DNA from 3 places in the Alkaliphilus metalliredigens QYMF genome. Region 3 is predicted to be linked to each of the others. Evidence: riboswitches for the same ligand, from Rfam matches in the RefSeq annotation. Region 3 holds a riboswitch; each other region holds the start of a gene.

Region 1 (4,290 bases), 1.1 Mb from region 3:
AGTTAGTAACCATTTGTTAATATGTTATGATATGGATAAGCAATGTCACGCTTCTTATCTATATCAACTATTTAAAAAAAGAGAAATCCTCTTTCATTTTAGGATTTCTCTTTTTTAAAGTAAAAATATATTTTACATATTTTAAAAGGGTAACGGGCCTAGGATAATTAATTAGAACCCTAGAGCTCATAGAGGATAAAGTAATCTCATTATTTTAACCTCTAAGGGTAGTCGCAGAAGAGGCATTGGTTCTAATAATCAATGAAATGGCAAAGACCACAACAATCAGCCCAGTGAATAGGAAAGAAATGGAAAAATCAATTGAGCTACTTAAAGAACCAAGTGCAAGAGCAATGAGACCAATGGAAAAATCAATGATACTCTCTTGTACAGATAATACAGTGGCTCTTGTGCTGACGGGGGATAAATCAACCAACCAAGCAGACAAGACAGAAATACCACCATTAAACCCGATACCAGTTAGCAGGCTGCTAATGATTAAAATCGTATATTGACCGGAATCTAGGTAGTACAGTATGGAAACACCCAAACCTAGAAGGCCTATGGCTGGCCAGGCCACCATTGAACGTCCCCAACGATCAGATAGATGTCCTGAGATAAGAGTGGAGAAAATGCTAGCAATTCCAAAAAAAGTAAAATAAATACCAGGGTTACTGATTTCGGTCACTCTGGAAATGTAAAGTGTCACAAAGGAAAGTAAGGCGCCAAAGGAGGTTGCAGTTAATCCTATGCCTAAGTAGATCGCCCAATATTTTTTATCAAGCAAAACTGATAACATGGAATTAGAAATCCTTAAATTTGTAGATTGAGTGATTTCTACAAATTGAGTTTTAAATAGAAGAATGAGAGCAATAAGACCAAATAAAAAACAAGTCATAAACCAAAATCCAAAGCTAAATTGATTCATAATGAAGGATGAAGTAGCGGGACCCACCAATAAAGCAAAGGCGCCGATCAATCTGTAAACCCCCATATAAGTACCCACTTTATTTACTGGAGCCATATCAGCAACAGCAGAAATTGAACTAGATAGAAAAGCAGATAGGCCAAGGGCCTGAAGCATACGGGCTAAAGTCAATAACCAGAGGCTATTGCTATAATAAAATAATAATGAGGTTAGAGCAAAGCAGGCAGTTCCTATGAGTAAGGGAATTTTGCGGCCAACACGATCTGCCAAGGGTCCGAAATAGAAGCGCAGACAAATAGCAGTAATAAAAAACAAGGCGGTCTGAAGACCCGAGTGAAACTCAGTGCCACCAAGTTTTAGTATATAGAGTGGAAGTAAAGTGAAAGTTGAATTAAAGATGACCATGACTAAAAAATTAACAATAAACAGGAATGACAGATTTATCATTTTTTTTGATTCCAAAAGTGTAACCTCCTCTTAAGTTCCAGAAACAAATAAAATACGATGATATAGATAAAGTATTACTTCCATTATGACATAAACTCAAAGTCTTTTACATATAAAATGAGCTGAAGGTCGTCAAAAAATAAGAGAAGGTAATGGGACGATGAATTGAATCATTGTCCCATTACCTTCTGTATTTAATCAACAGAACCGTCCCCTTGATTTCTTGACAGGAAACAATATACAATATATACTGAAATTGTTAAAAATCTAATATTCTACGATAATAGGTTTGAAGGATCAAGGAAGTTGAGCCTTCAATTAAAAGGGAAACAGGTGTAAATCCTGTACGGTCCCGCCGCTGTAAAAGAGTAGTAGTGCAAAATATGCCACTGTTGATATGGGAAGGCTTTGCACTGTGATGATACTTGAGTCAGAAGACCTGCCTATTATTATAAATCACAACTCTACGGAGGATAGGGGGGTATGTTTTGATAAAATACAGGTTATTTTACCAATGATCTCCTTATGTAGTTAAGGAGATTTTTTGTTGCAGAAATTTGTTAATAACAGCAACTGTACTGGTGAAATCTTCAGTTGATAAGAGTTATAATATTAGATCTATTTTAAATTAGGAGGAGGAAAAGCAATGAAATGCAATAAAATAGTAGTGATGATATTGGTTTTAGCATTAAGTTTTTCTATGGTAGGCTGTAATACAGCGACAACACAAGCAAGTGGAGATATTGGTGAAGAAAAAACACAGCTGGTATACGCCAGTACCAAGGATATAAGGGATATTAACCCCCATACCTACTCTGGAGAAATGGCAGCACAAAATATGGTTTTTGAATCCTTAGTAATAAATACAGACGAGGGGGTAAAACCTTGGTTAGCTGAAAATTGGGAGATATCAGAGGATGGGAAGACCTATACCTTCAAATTGAGGGAAGATGTGAAATTTACTGACGGAGAGGTGTTCAATGCAGCAGCAGCTAAGATGAATATCGATGCCGTCATGAATAATTTCGAAAGACATGCATGGTTAGAGCTAGTAAATCAAATCGATCATGTGGATATTATAGATGACTTTACCATTGATTTAGTCCTAAAAAATGCTTATTATCCTACCCTTAGCGAATTGGCATTAACGAGACCCTTTAGATTTATATCGCCTAACTCCTTTATTGATGGCAACACGAAAGAAGGAGTAAATGGTTACATTGGAACAGGTCCTTGGGTGCTTAGTGAGCATAAAGAAAATCAGTATGCAATATTTACTGCCAATGAATCCTACTGGGGTGAAAAAGCAAAGCTTAATGCCGTTAAATGGCAAGTTATGCCGGATCATCAAACCATACTTCTTGCCCTTGAAAAGGGAGAGATTGACCTATTATTTGGAGCTGATGGAGACATGGTTGATTTAGATTCCTTTAAGGCTTTAGAAGATAGGGGGAAATATGTTACTGTAATGAGTGAGCCCATAGCTTCTAGGGCCATCCTATTAAATTCAAATAAAGAGATTACAGGAGATATCAAGGTAAGAGAAGCCTTGCAATACGCCATAGATAAAGAAGGCATCGCCGAGGGTATACTTAATGGTTCGGAATCCGTAGCAGATACCGTACTGTCTCCTACTGTTGCCTATTGCAATGTAGACTTGGAAAAAAGGTCCTATGATATAGATAAGGCATCAAAACTTTTAGATGCAGCCGGTTGGACTTTAGGTAATGATGGTTATCGGTACAAGGATGGTGCTAAAATGGAAATCACTATTTATTACAATTCCGATAATAGTCAAGAACGTATGATCAGTGAGTATATGCAAGATAATTTAAAAAATGCAGGTGTAAACTTGAAAATAGTTGGTGAAGAAAAACAAGCCTTCTTAGATCGACAAAAAACAGGAGATTTTGACCTTCAATATTCCTTATCTTGGGGTATTCCCTACGACCCTCAATCCTACGTATCTTCATGGAGAATCCCAGCCCATGGTGACTATCAGGCTCAAGTAGGACTTGAAAAAAAAGCGTGGCTAGATGAAATGATTGGAAATGTTATGATAGAAACCGACGAAAATACACGACAGGAAATGTACAATGAGATACTAACTTATATCCACGATGCCAGTGTATACATACCACTAACTTATTCTAGAACAAAAGCGGTATATGAACCTTCATTAAGAGGTGTTGGTTTTAATACATCCCAATATGAGATACCTTTTGAAAACATGTATTTTCAGCAATAAAGCTAAACATAGGATTCCTTACTAGGTAAGGAATCCTATGTAAAAGATGATGTTTAGATCTGAATTAGTAAGGGGGGCAATCAATGAGAAATTATATAATTCGCCGAATATTATTTATTATACCGATATTAATAGGAATAACCTTCATTTCGTTTTTGCTAATTAATTTAAACACCAGTGACCCGGCAGAAGTTGCCCTAAGGGTCAATGAAATTACCCCTACCGATGAAGCTGTAGCAGCCATGCGGGAAGAGTTAGGTTTAGACAAACCTTTTTTTGAAAGGTATATTATTTGGTTGGGAAATAGTCTTCGCTTTGACTTTGGAAATAGTTATATAAATAACAAGTCAGTTTCAGATGAAATGCTAAGCGCATTACCTGCTACACTATATTTGGCAGCAATAGCACTGATCATGATTTTGGGAATTAGTATTGTGGCAGGGATTTTATGCGCTATATTTGAAGACTCTATAGGAGATAAAATAATACGAGGAATCATATTTGTTGGGACGGCAATGCCTAACTTCTGGGTGGGGCTACTACTAATGTGGTTGTTTGCTGTAAAATTGGACTTGTTCCCTACCAGTGGGATGAGTGGTTTTAGCTCAGTGATTTTGCCGGCAGCTACATTATCCTTAAGCTATATTTCCATCTATACGCGATTGAT
Region 2 (4,290 bases), 2.2 Mb from region 3:
GATTTTTTTCCATATTAAGTGTTAAACGGTATCCCCAAAATGCTGGATTCTCTAACACTGTAAAAGTAGGATCTCCCATATATCGATCCAATAAATCGGCCCCTACACCGATTTGGTCTATCTCTTCGTTCTCAAATGCCATAATTTCATCACTCACAGGCACAAATTGAATTTTTTCCACCTTCTGTTTTGGTCCCCAATAATCCTTAAAAGCTGTAAATTCGTAGGTACTGTGTTCTTTACTATAGTTCGTTAATGTATAGGGTCCACAGCCTATTACTGCTCTTTCATCCTGGAAGCTTTCTGGATCCTCTACCTCTGACCAAATATGCTCTGGAATGATTCTTACTGTTCCTATTTTTTCTAAAATAGTTGCATTCTTTTCTGCAAAAGTAAATTTCACCCTACCATCCTCTAGAATTTCAATTTCCTTTATTATTGACTGATCCCCAACCATAATATAATTCTGTACTGGAGGATGTTTTTCCGAAAACTCAAAGGAGAACTTTACATCCTCTGCTGTTAAGACCTGACCATCATGCCATTTTACCCCCTCCTGTAGCGTAAAGATATAGTTAAGTCCATCTTCCGAAACCTCCCATTCCTTGGCAAGCCATGGAATTAACCCTTCTTCACCGTATTCTAACAAACTATCAAAAATCAGCTGCATTTTATAAATACCAGGTCCTCTGGAATAATGTAGATAGGGTGATGGATATCCCCAGTCTCCGCCTCCTAGCTTTAGCACCACATCTTCTTTTTCTTTATTTGCTTCAGTTTCATTGTTTGACCCCACGGTTTCCACTTCTTCTTGTGAAGTATCTGTCCCACAACCAATAAGTGACAACATCATCATACCTACTACAATCATTACCATTCCTTTTTTCCATTGTTTCCAACTCATATCCTTCACTCCTCTTCGAGCTATTTTATTTTAGGAAATAGAACTCCCCTGTGAATATATGCTTACATTTATACACTCCAAGTCAAAACACCTATTTTAACCTTTGTTTTTTCCTTTACCTTGCCATTATTTTGATGTTTTTTTAGTTCTTCCTTGATATACATTTTTTCTTCTTCTTTTAATTCAACTTGCATAGAAATCTTATCTACATATAACTGCCATGTTTCCTCTACTGTTCTTATGTCCTCCCACTCTCTATTCAGGTAAAACACCTCTGGGGTATAACCCAAGTGCCACAGAACATTAAAGGCATAGTATACTTTTTTATCCTTTCGTTTTTCCAAAGAATATATTTTTGAAATTTCTGCTTCTACTTCATCAAAAATAGAGTCCTCTCGATCAACAAATCCACTTAAAAAACAATAGTTTTTACTAGCCTTTGTCATTTTTTCTAGGGTATTAAAATCAAATACGCCAGGTGTCATAGAAGCAAATACGAAATCAAAGGCTTTGTTCCACCCTTCTTTTTCTAAATCAATATCCTTCCAATCTTTCTTCAATGTTTTAATATTATCTAAATTCATCTTTTTAGCATTGTTTTGAAGATGGTTTAGCATATTTTCGGAAATATCTAAAGCAGTGATTTTCTTTACAATACGTGCCATCGGAATGGTATGTTTTCCAGGTCCACAGCCTATATCTAATACCGACATTTCTTCATGCAACATTTCTTTTTTTAATAACAAGTCTATAATGTCGCTGGATTCATTTTTCTCTAGAGAAACCTTTGTATTAAAGAACGCTGCTCTGTTATCCCAAAAAACTTCAGACTTTTTAGTATCCATTTTCTTTTTTTCCCAAGCATCTTTCCAGTACACAATTTTTTCTACATCCCTCATAATACTTCGCCCCTCTCAAATTCAACAACTAATTTGTGACTCTAAAACAAAAAACCACGAAAAAGTAAAGTAACAATCTTCATGATTGCACACTAAACCTTCGTGGTTTCATCTCAAATCAAAACAAAAAATCCTCAAGAAAAAACACCTCCCCTCCGAAGGTTTCGTTTTATAACAATATAAGGCAGGTTTCCTGACTTATGGATCATCTTACTCTCCGACCTTCTCGGTTTCCCAATGGCATTCGCGGATTTCATACCCATTTACAGTAGCGGGGGCTGTAGTGGATTTACACCACTTTCCCTTTTAACTCTATGAAAGAGCACCTTATAAGCTATTTTTTGTTAAATTTTTAATTATTTTAAATTTCTATTTAAAAATACTATATTATAGCAATTTTGTCAAATTATTTTCCATAAAAACAAATATTATTTAAAATCATATTGCGTTATTTAACCTGATCTTTTCCACTGTTGCTTACAAAATAAGATAGGGTAAGCAAACCATTGTTTAGATTCATGTTTTCTACAATTACTCCTTCTGGGGCGTCAAGATCTATAGGTGAAAAATTCCAAATAGCAGATACACCTGACTCTATTAATTTGTTTGCAGTATCTTGTACAAACTCCTCAGGCATACAGATTACTCCAATATCAATATGGTTTTCACTTATAAACTTTTGCAACTCATCTATATAAAAGATAGGGGCACCCTTAATCTTCTTACCCATAAACTTATATTTAATATCAAACAATGCCTTTAAATCAAATCCACAATTTTCAAAATCAATATGATTAACAATACCTTGGCCTAGGCTTCCCGCTCCTACTACCACGATACTGTAGCTCTGATTTAGGCCTAGTATCTTTTCAATTTCTCCATACAATACTTCTACGTTATAGCCATATCCCTGTTGGCCAAATCCCCCAAACTTATTTAAGTCTTGCCGTATTTGTGAGGGTGTAAATCCAATCATACGACTTAATTCTTTTGAGGAAATTCTATCTATATTTTTATCTATAAGCTGCTTTAGGTATTCATAATATTTAGGTAGCCTTCTAATAATAGCCATTGAAACATTACTGTAACTTTTACCCATATACCTGTCTCCTATTTTAAGATTTTTATTTTTCTTATAAAATTTAATAACTTCTTTAAAGTAGAATTTTTCTAACTGTATACCAAACCTTTGCGGTTTTATGGTTAAAGGCTGCGTTACAAGCTACTTTGTAGAAACCTCTTCATCAAGTACATAAAGAGTACCCAGTTTAATGAATAGTTGAAGTTATCCTTTTTAAAAACAAAAGCCATAAAAACACTTCTTGCTTCAGCAAAGAATGTGCCTTCATGACTTTATTAAACAAATATAACTAATTCGTTTTATAATTCCCTAGAATAATCTTTAAAGCAATCTAAACAAACCCTTTTCCCCTCCATTAAGCGAATTTTATGCTCTGGAGCTCCCTCTCCACAATCTTCACAGGCAATCGTGGTAAAAATCCTTGCTCTTTCTGGCAATTCAAATTTAGGTGTTTTAAATTCAAAAATTTCTTCGATTGGTGCCTCTAACAAATAAGCTTGTCTTTCTCCTCTATCCATTTTCTTGTCAGAAGGTTTCAATACAATTCTCATACTTTCTCCAGTGGTACGGTTAAAGAAGCTAAAGGCTTGCTTTCCAGTACCACGATAAATAAGATTTCCCTTTCCAAAGCTACATCCTAATAATAGTTGAATTGCATCTACACCACAGGCATCATTTTCCGTTACACATACTATATCTTCATCCTTTGAAAAACCAACCTTTAGTTTTTCTTTGGCGGCCTCATAGGCTTTATAGCCTATAGCTAACCCTGGACACTCATGCCCATGAAACGCCACTGCTTTTTCCCATAATTGTTTATCCATTTGTCATCCCCCTCAAAAAATTAATAAAGTCACTGAATACAGTTATAGCCCTTAGAACAACCTTCATGGTTGAAATATAGCTAGTTCGTCTTCATGACTTAGTATTTATCATAATTTTTACTTTATAATATCATAGTAGTATATTTTTCCAGTATTGTCAATTTATTATCAAATTATTTGCATTGTAATTTTCATCAATATCCTTTAAATCAGTACCCACTATGAAATCGAATAAATCTGAGTTTTCACTTAAAAACTTAATTCTCAACAAAATATTTTCCGTACTGGCTGAAAAATATCTAAAACATTCCAATTGCCTCCTCAAAACTTCAATCATCCACTCGCCTAGTCAACGTACTTATTAAGCAACAGCAGCGCTGACTATACGAGTCAATCATGTTGTTATTTCATTGTTTATTATAAGTCCGGGTGCACATGTCTCGGAAGATTGATCACGACTTTAGTACCTACATCTATCTGGCTTTCTACTTTAATTCGACCATTATGTCTTTGAATAATCCAGCTTGCTATGGCAAGTCCAAGGCCTGTCCCCCCTGTTCCGTCTATTCCCTTGGTTCTTGA
Region 3 (4,290 bases):
ACTATTGAAATACTACAATGATCTACTTTAAAACTCCAATGATGATCAATTTTGCCCGTTATCAAATGTGCAATCACACTTCGGAGTACACCGGAGTGTGCCACAATCACAATATTTTCATTGGGATGTTTCTCAATCAGCTCTTCTATCTTCTTGGTTGCTCGTTCATGCATTTGCTTCATGCTTTCCCCATTGGGAAACTGAAAATTTACTGAATCAGTTCTAATTCCATTATAAATATCTGGATGTGTTTCTTGTACTGCCTTCATGGTCCATCCTTCCAAATCTCCAAAGTGGAGCTCTTTAAGCTCTTCTACAACAATGACTTCTTCTTGTCGTTCCCCTCTAATTGCCTCTGCAGTTTCATAGGCACGCTTTAGGGGACTGGTATAAATGACATGCATTTTTATGTTTCTCAATGCCTCTCCGCAGCCAGCGGCTTGAATTTTTCCTAATTGATTTAAAGGCCCATCAATCCAACCACAAAGCTTTTTTTCATAGTTATCCTGGGTTTCCCCGTGCCGTATCAAATAAATTCGAGTCATTTACGCACCCCTTCTTTTCATTATCATCCACCTACGATTCCTTTCCTCGGGTTCCTTAGAACAATCCTGCCCCAGTAATCAAAAGGATAAATAATAAATAGCATCCTTCAGTCAACTCACATAGGGATCCTAATGTATCCCCGGTCATGCCATCAATTTTCTTCATTACATGCCCTTTATATAATTGACTTCCTATGGGTAGCAGAAGAGCAAAAATAAGACTAGGCAAATGCATGGCCGCCAAGATAAAGGTCAACAAACTGCTGATCAATAGCTCTTTTTTACTGACCTTTCCAATAAAGAGATGTCCTAAGCCCTGGCTTCGACCATAGATTGTTCGATAACAGCCATATACGATAGCCTGTCTTCCCATTACTGGCATCAGTATGATTCCCCAATAGATTTGATGTTCTCCTAATCCCTGGATTCCGTAAAGCTTTAGAAGTAGGATAAATACCATAGCTAGGACACCATTCGTTCCCAGTCTACTGTCCTTCATAATCTCCAGTATGGTTTCCTTATTACGATTACTGTACAGTCCATCAAATGTGTCACCCAATCCATCTAGGTGTAGGCCTCCCGTAAGAAAAACAAAAAATCCCACGGTTAATAGAGCAGATAAAGAATGTGCTAGATATAGAGAAGCGCCTCGATAGGCTACCATGAGCAGTGCACCAATAATGCCCCCCACCACTGGAAAATAGATAATTCCTTTGTGAAATGCTTCCTCCATAGGAACATCCCTTTTGATAGGAATTCGTGTTAAGAATTGTAAAATACTAATAAATCGATTCATATCAATGTTCAATACCTTCCCTAGATATAATCCCTTTTTCGAAGGGATGCTTGATCATTTTCATTTCCGTCACATAATCTGCACGTTGGACCAAAACTTCTGGTGCTTGTCTGCCTGTTAAAATCAATTCAACATGATTGGGTTTTTTGTCTATGAGACTGATAATAGCCTCAACTGAGACAATATCCAAATAGATCGAAGCCATGATTTCATCTAGAATAATCAAATCATATGCATCTGCTATCATAAGCACCTCAATTTGTTCTATTCCCTGTCCAATATCTTCTTTTACCTCTACCCGTCTTTCTGAACTTAGATTTCGATAAAAATTATTGATAGGTCCAAATCTCATGATTTCAAAGCCTTCTCCCAGCTTCTCAATACTATTTAACTCTCCAGTTTCATTTCCTTTTAAGAACTGTACCATGAGTACACGATAGCCGGCCCCAGCTGTTCGCATTCCTTGACCCAGTGCAGCTGTCGTCTTTCCTTTTCCATCACCTGTATAAATATGTATTAATCCTTGTTCTAGCTTTTTACTCATTATAACCCTCCTTGTATTTTTCTATTTGATCCGTTGTGATATCCCACATGTCACTAAATAAACCTGGTCTGCTTCCTTGGCAATCATTTGGTTAACCCTTCCTGCAATGTCCCGAAAAATCCGCGCAAGCTTATTCTCTGGGACGATTCCCATACCAATTTCATTTGTAATGAATATGACTGGTATCTCTAAGCCCTTTACTGTATCTAGCAAGGTCTTTACCTCTGCTTGGATGTGATTCTCCACCTGATGAATTCTTTCTGTACCCACCTCATCCCAATTGGATTCTAGTTGAAACATTAAGTTCGTCACCATGATTGTGACACAGTCTAGTAGTACCCCTTCTATTTGACCGCCCAAGACACTTATGACCGGACCTAAATTTTCATACCCTTCATGGGTCATCCAATGGGATGGTCTTTGTATTTTGTGATGCTTGATACGTTCCTTCATTTCCTCATCGAAGGCTTGGGCAGTGGCAATATATAATATATTTCCCTGTTTCTCCCTCAATAATGACTCTCCAAAGCTACTTTTCCCACTTCTAGCGCCACCAGTAACCAGTACAAGTTTTTTTCCACTCATGAGCAAACCCCTTTTATTAATAGTTTAGTTCTTCAAATTCTTCAAAAAACAAAACCCTTACCTAAAATTAGGTAAGGGAATAATATACAAGCAGCAGGATCCACCCTTCCCTCCGAAGGTTTGTTTGGAATTAGGGTTGGCAGGTCTCCTGACTTGTGATTCTTCTGACACCCAGCACCTTCCCAATTGACACAATCAGTGGTTTTGCTGGACTCATCCTCACTTACAGTAGCGGGGGCTGTAGTGGATTTCAACCACTTTCCCTATTAAGCTTTGATAAAGCACCAATTCGATTTAATTCATCCTTATCATATCAAATTTATAGTTCATAGGCAATAGCTATATTGGCCCTTCTAGTTAGTGACTTCAAATGTAAATGTCACCTGCACAGAAGCACGGTCCTGTCTCAAGATCTCTCTTCCTTTCAATTCCTCTTCCACACCATTCCCTATAATGATAAAATCTAATTTCTCTAAATCAGTATCCTTTGTGATCATTTCACCTGTATAAATACCCCCTGGTATATTTTTTAGAGCTATCCAGACATATCGTTCTCCGAACTCTTCTGAAATGTATTCATACTCAGTGTTCACTTTTTTATCTTGATAGACTAAAAGTAGCTTGCCATTCTTTTCAATCTTTAAGCGATGATGGTAATGAAAAATAAAATGTAATGTTTCGCAAACCTCATCCTCCTCTATACTATCAATTATGTCTAACCCATAAATCTCTTGCAATATCTCTAGGGAGGCTCCCACCATTTGATGATGGTTCTTTTCTATTTCATAGTAATCGAAAGGGGGTAACTGGGCACTGTTTTTTGTTACAGTCCCATCTCCTTTATAGGTGACAGTATGATCAACAATGACCTCTTGATTCTCATAGATGAATTTTTTACCATCAACTAATAAACATTCATTTGTTTCTACATTGGTTCCTACAATCACATGGATCCCTTCCACTCGATTTCTTAGATGTCGCAGGGCGATGGCTTGATTCATTTCATCAAGTTTAAAATTATGATACCGAATCCAGGGTCTTGGGATATGCTTCAAATCCCCAAATCCATTCCTATAATATAAGATGTCTCCATAGTCCAATGCAGGAAGCATCTCTTGTATAGCGGGAAATGATTGATGGATTTCATGGATGTTTTCTATTCCCCAGGGAATATTCAATAATTTTCTTAGAATCCACATATATCCTCTTTTTATCATGTCATAGAGATTATCTTTTTGATTAGGATCATTTAACATTTCTCCCGTTGACCAAAAATAATAGGCATCAATGGCACCGGCGTTGGGTGTTCCAATCATGACTAAATTCCCAATGTCATAGTCATACTCTCCGCTTTGTATATAGCTCCTGGCCACGATTCCTCCCCTACTGTGGCAGAGTATATCAATTGATTGCCCTGGACACTTTTCTTTTGCTTTCCTTAGCATTGGCTTTAAATACCTGTCAACAATCTCATGGGATTCCTTTCTCCAGTCATAATAGCAAATAAACAAATCTTCATTTAAAACATATCCTCTTTGCTCTAGTCCATCAATGAGTGGTTTATAAATCCATCGAGCCACTCCGAAGCTCCAGTCCCCTGTTCCCGGGATCATATCTCTTCCCATTGACCCCATTAACCCTGGCAGAAAAATCATTGGTGGTTTAGGATTTTTCCTCATAATTCCCCTCCATAAATATTTTTACTATAATCTATGCTTTAATATAAGAAAAAAGCACCCATAGGGTGCTATCCTCTCTTATTTAGATCATATTCTTCCTTGGCCAATTGCCATTGGGTTCTTGATTTAAGCTGAATCATT

The links. Region 3 has a riboswitch for cobalamin ahead of cobU (bifunctional adenosylcobinamide kinase/adenosylcobinamide-phosphate guanylyltransferase). Riboswitches for the same ligand answer to the same signal wherever they lie in the genome.
Region 1: it holds a riboswitch for cobalamin, as region 3 does, so the genes downstream of both, nikA (nickel ABC transporter substrate-binding protein) here and cobU (bifunctional adenosylcobinamide kinase/adenosylcobinamide-phosphate guanylyltransferase) in region 3, are expected to answer to the same signal.
Region 2: it holds a riboswitch for cobalamin, as region 3 does, so the genes downstream of both, AMET_RS07475 (class I SAM-dependent methyltransferase) here and cobU (bifunctional adenosylcobinamide kinase/adenosylcobinamide-phosphate guanylyltransferase) in region 3, are expected to answer to the same signal.

What each region holds. Positions count from the first base shown of each region.
Region 1 covers NC_009633.1:4,845,783-4,850,072, reverse strand. Annotated here, with positions in the region: gene AMET_RS23600 (vanadium-dependent haloperoxidase) at 1-2, shown strand, start outside; gene AMET_RS23595 (MFS transporter) at 215-1,390, opposite strand; cobalamin riboswitch at 1,644-1,836, shown strand; gene nikA (nickel ABC transporter substrate-binding protein) at 2,022-3,623, shown strand; gene opp1B (nickel/cobalt ABC transporter permease) at 3,707-4,290, shown strand, end outside.
Region 2 covers NC_009633.1:1,568,584-1,572,873, reverse strand. Annotated here, with positions in the region: gene AMET_RS07480 (ABC transporter substrate-binding protein) at 1-904, opposite strand, end outside; gene AMET_RS07475 (class I SAM-dependent methyltransferase) at 973-1,803, opposite strand; cobalamin riboswitch at 1,970-2,148, opposite strand; gene AMET_RS07470 (redox-sensing transcriptional repressor Rex) at 2,252-2,902, opposite strand; gene AMET_RS07465 (FmdE family protein) at 3,184-3,708, opposite strand; gene AMET_RS07460 (sensor histidine kinase) at 4,126-4,290, opposite strand, start outside.
Region 3 covers NC_009633.1:3,718,596-3,722,885, forward strand. Annotated here, with positions in the region: gene AMET_RS17785 (histidine phosphatase family protein) at 1-545, opposite strand, end outside; gene cobS (adenosylcobinamide-GDP ribazoletransferase) at 601-1,341, opposite strand; gene AMET_RS17795 (cob(I)yrinic acid a,c-diamide adenosyltransferase) at 1,343-1,885, opposite strand; gene cobU (bifunctional adenosylcobinamide kinase/adenosylcobinamide-phosphate guanylyltransferase) at 1,907-2,470, opposite strand; cobalamin riboswitch at 2,592-2,774, opposite strand; gene AMET_RS17810 (lipase family alpha/beta hydrolase) at 2,824-4,149, opposite strand; gene AMET_RS17815 (DUF2225 domain-containing protein) at 4,218-4,290, opposite strand, start outside.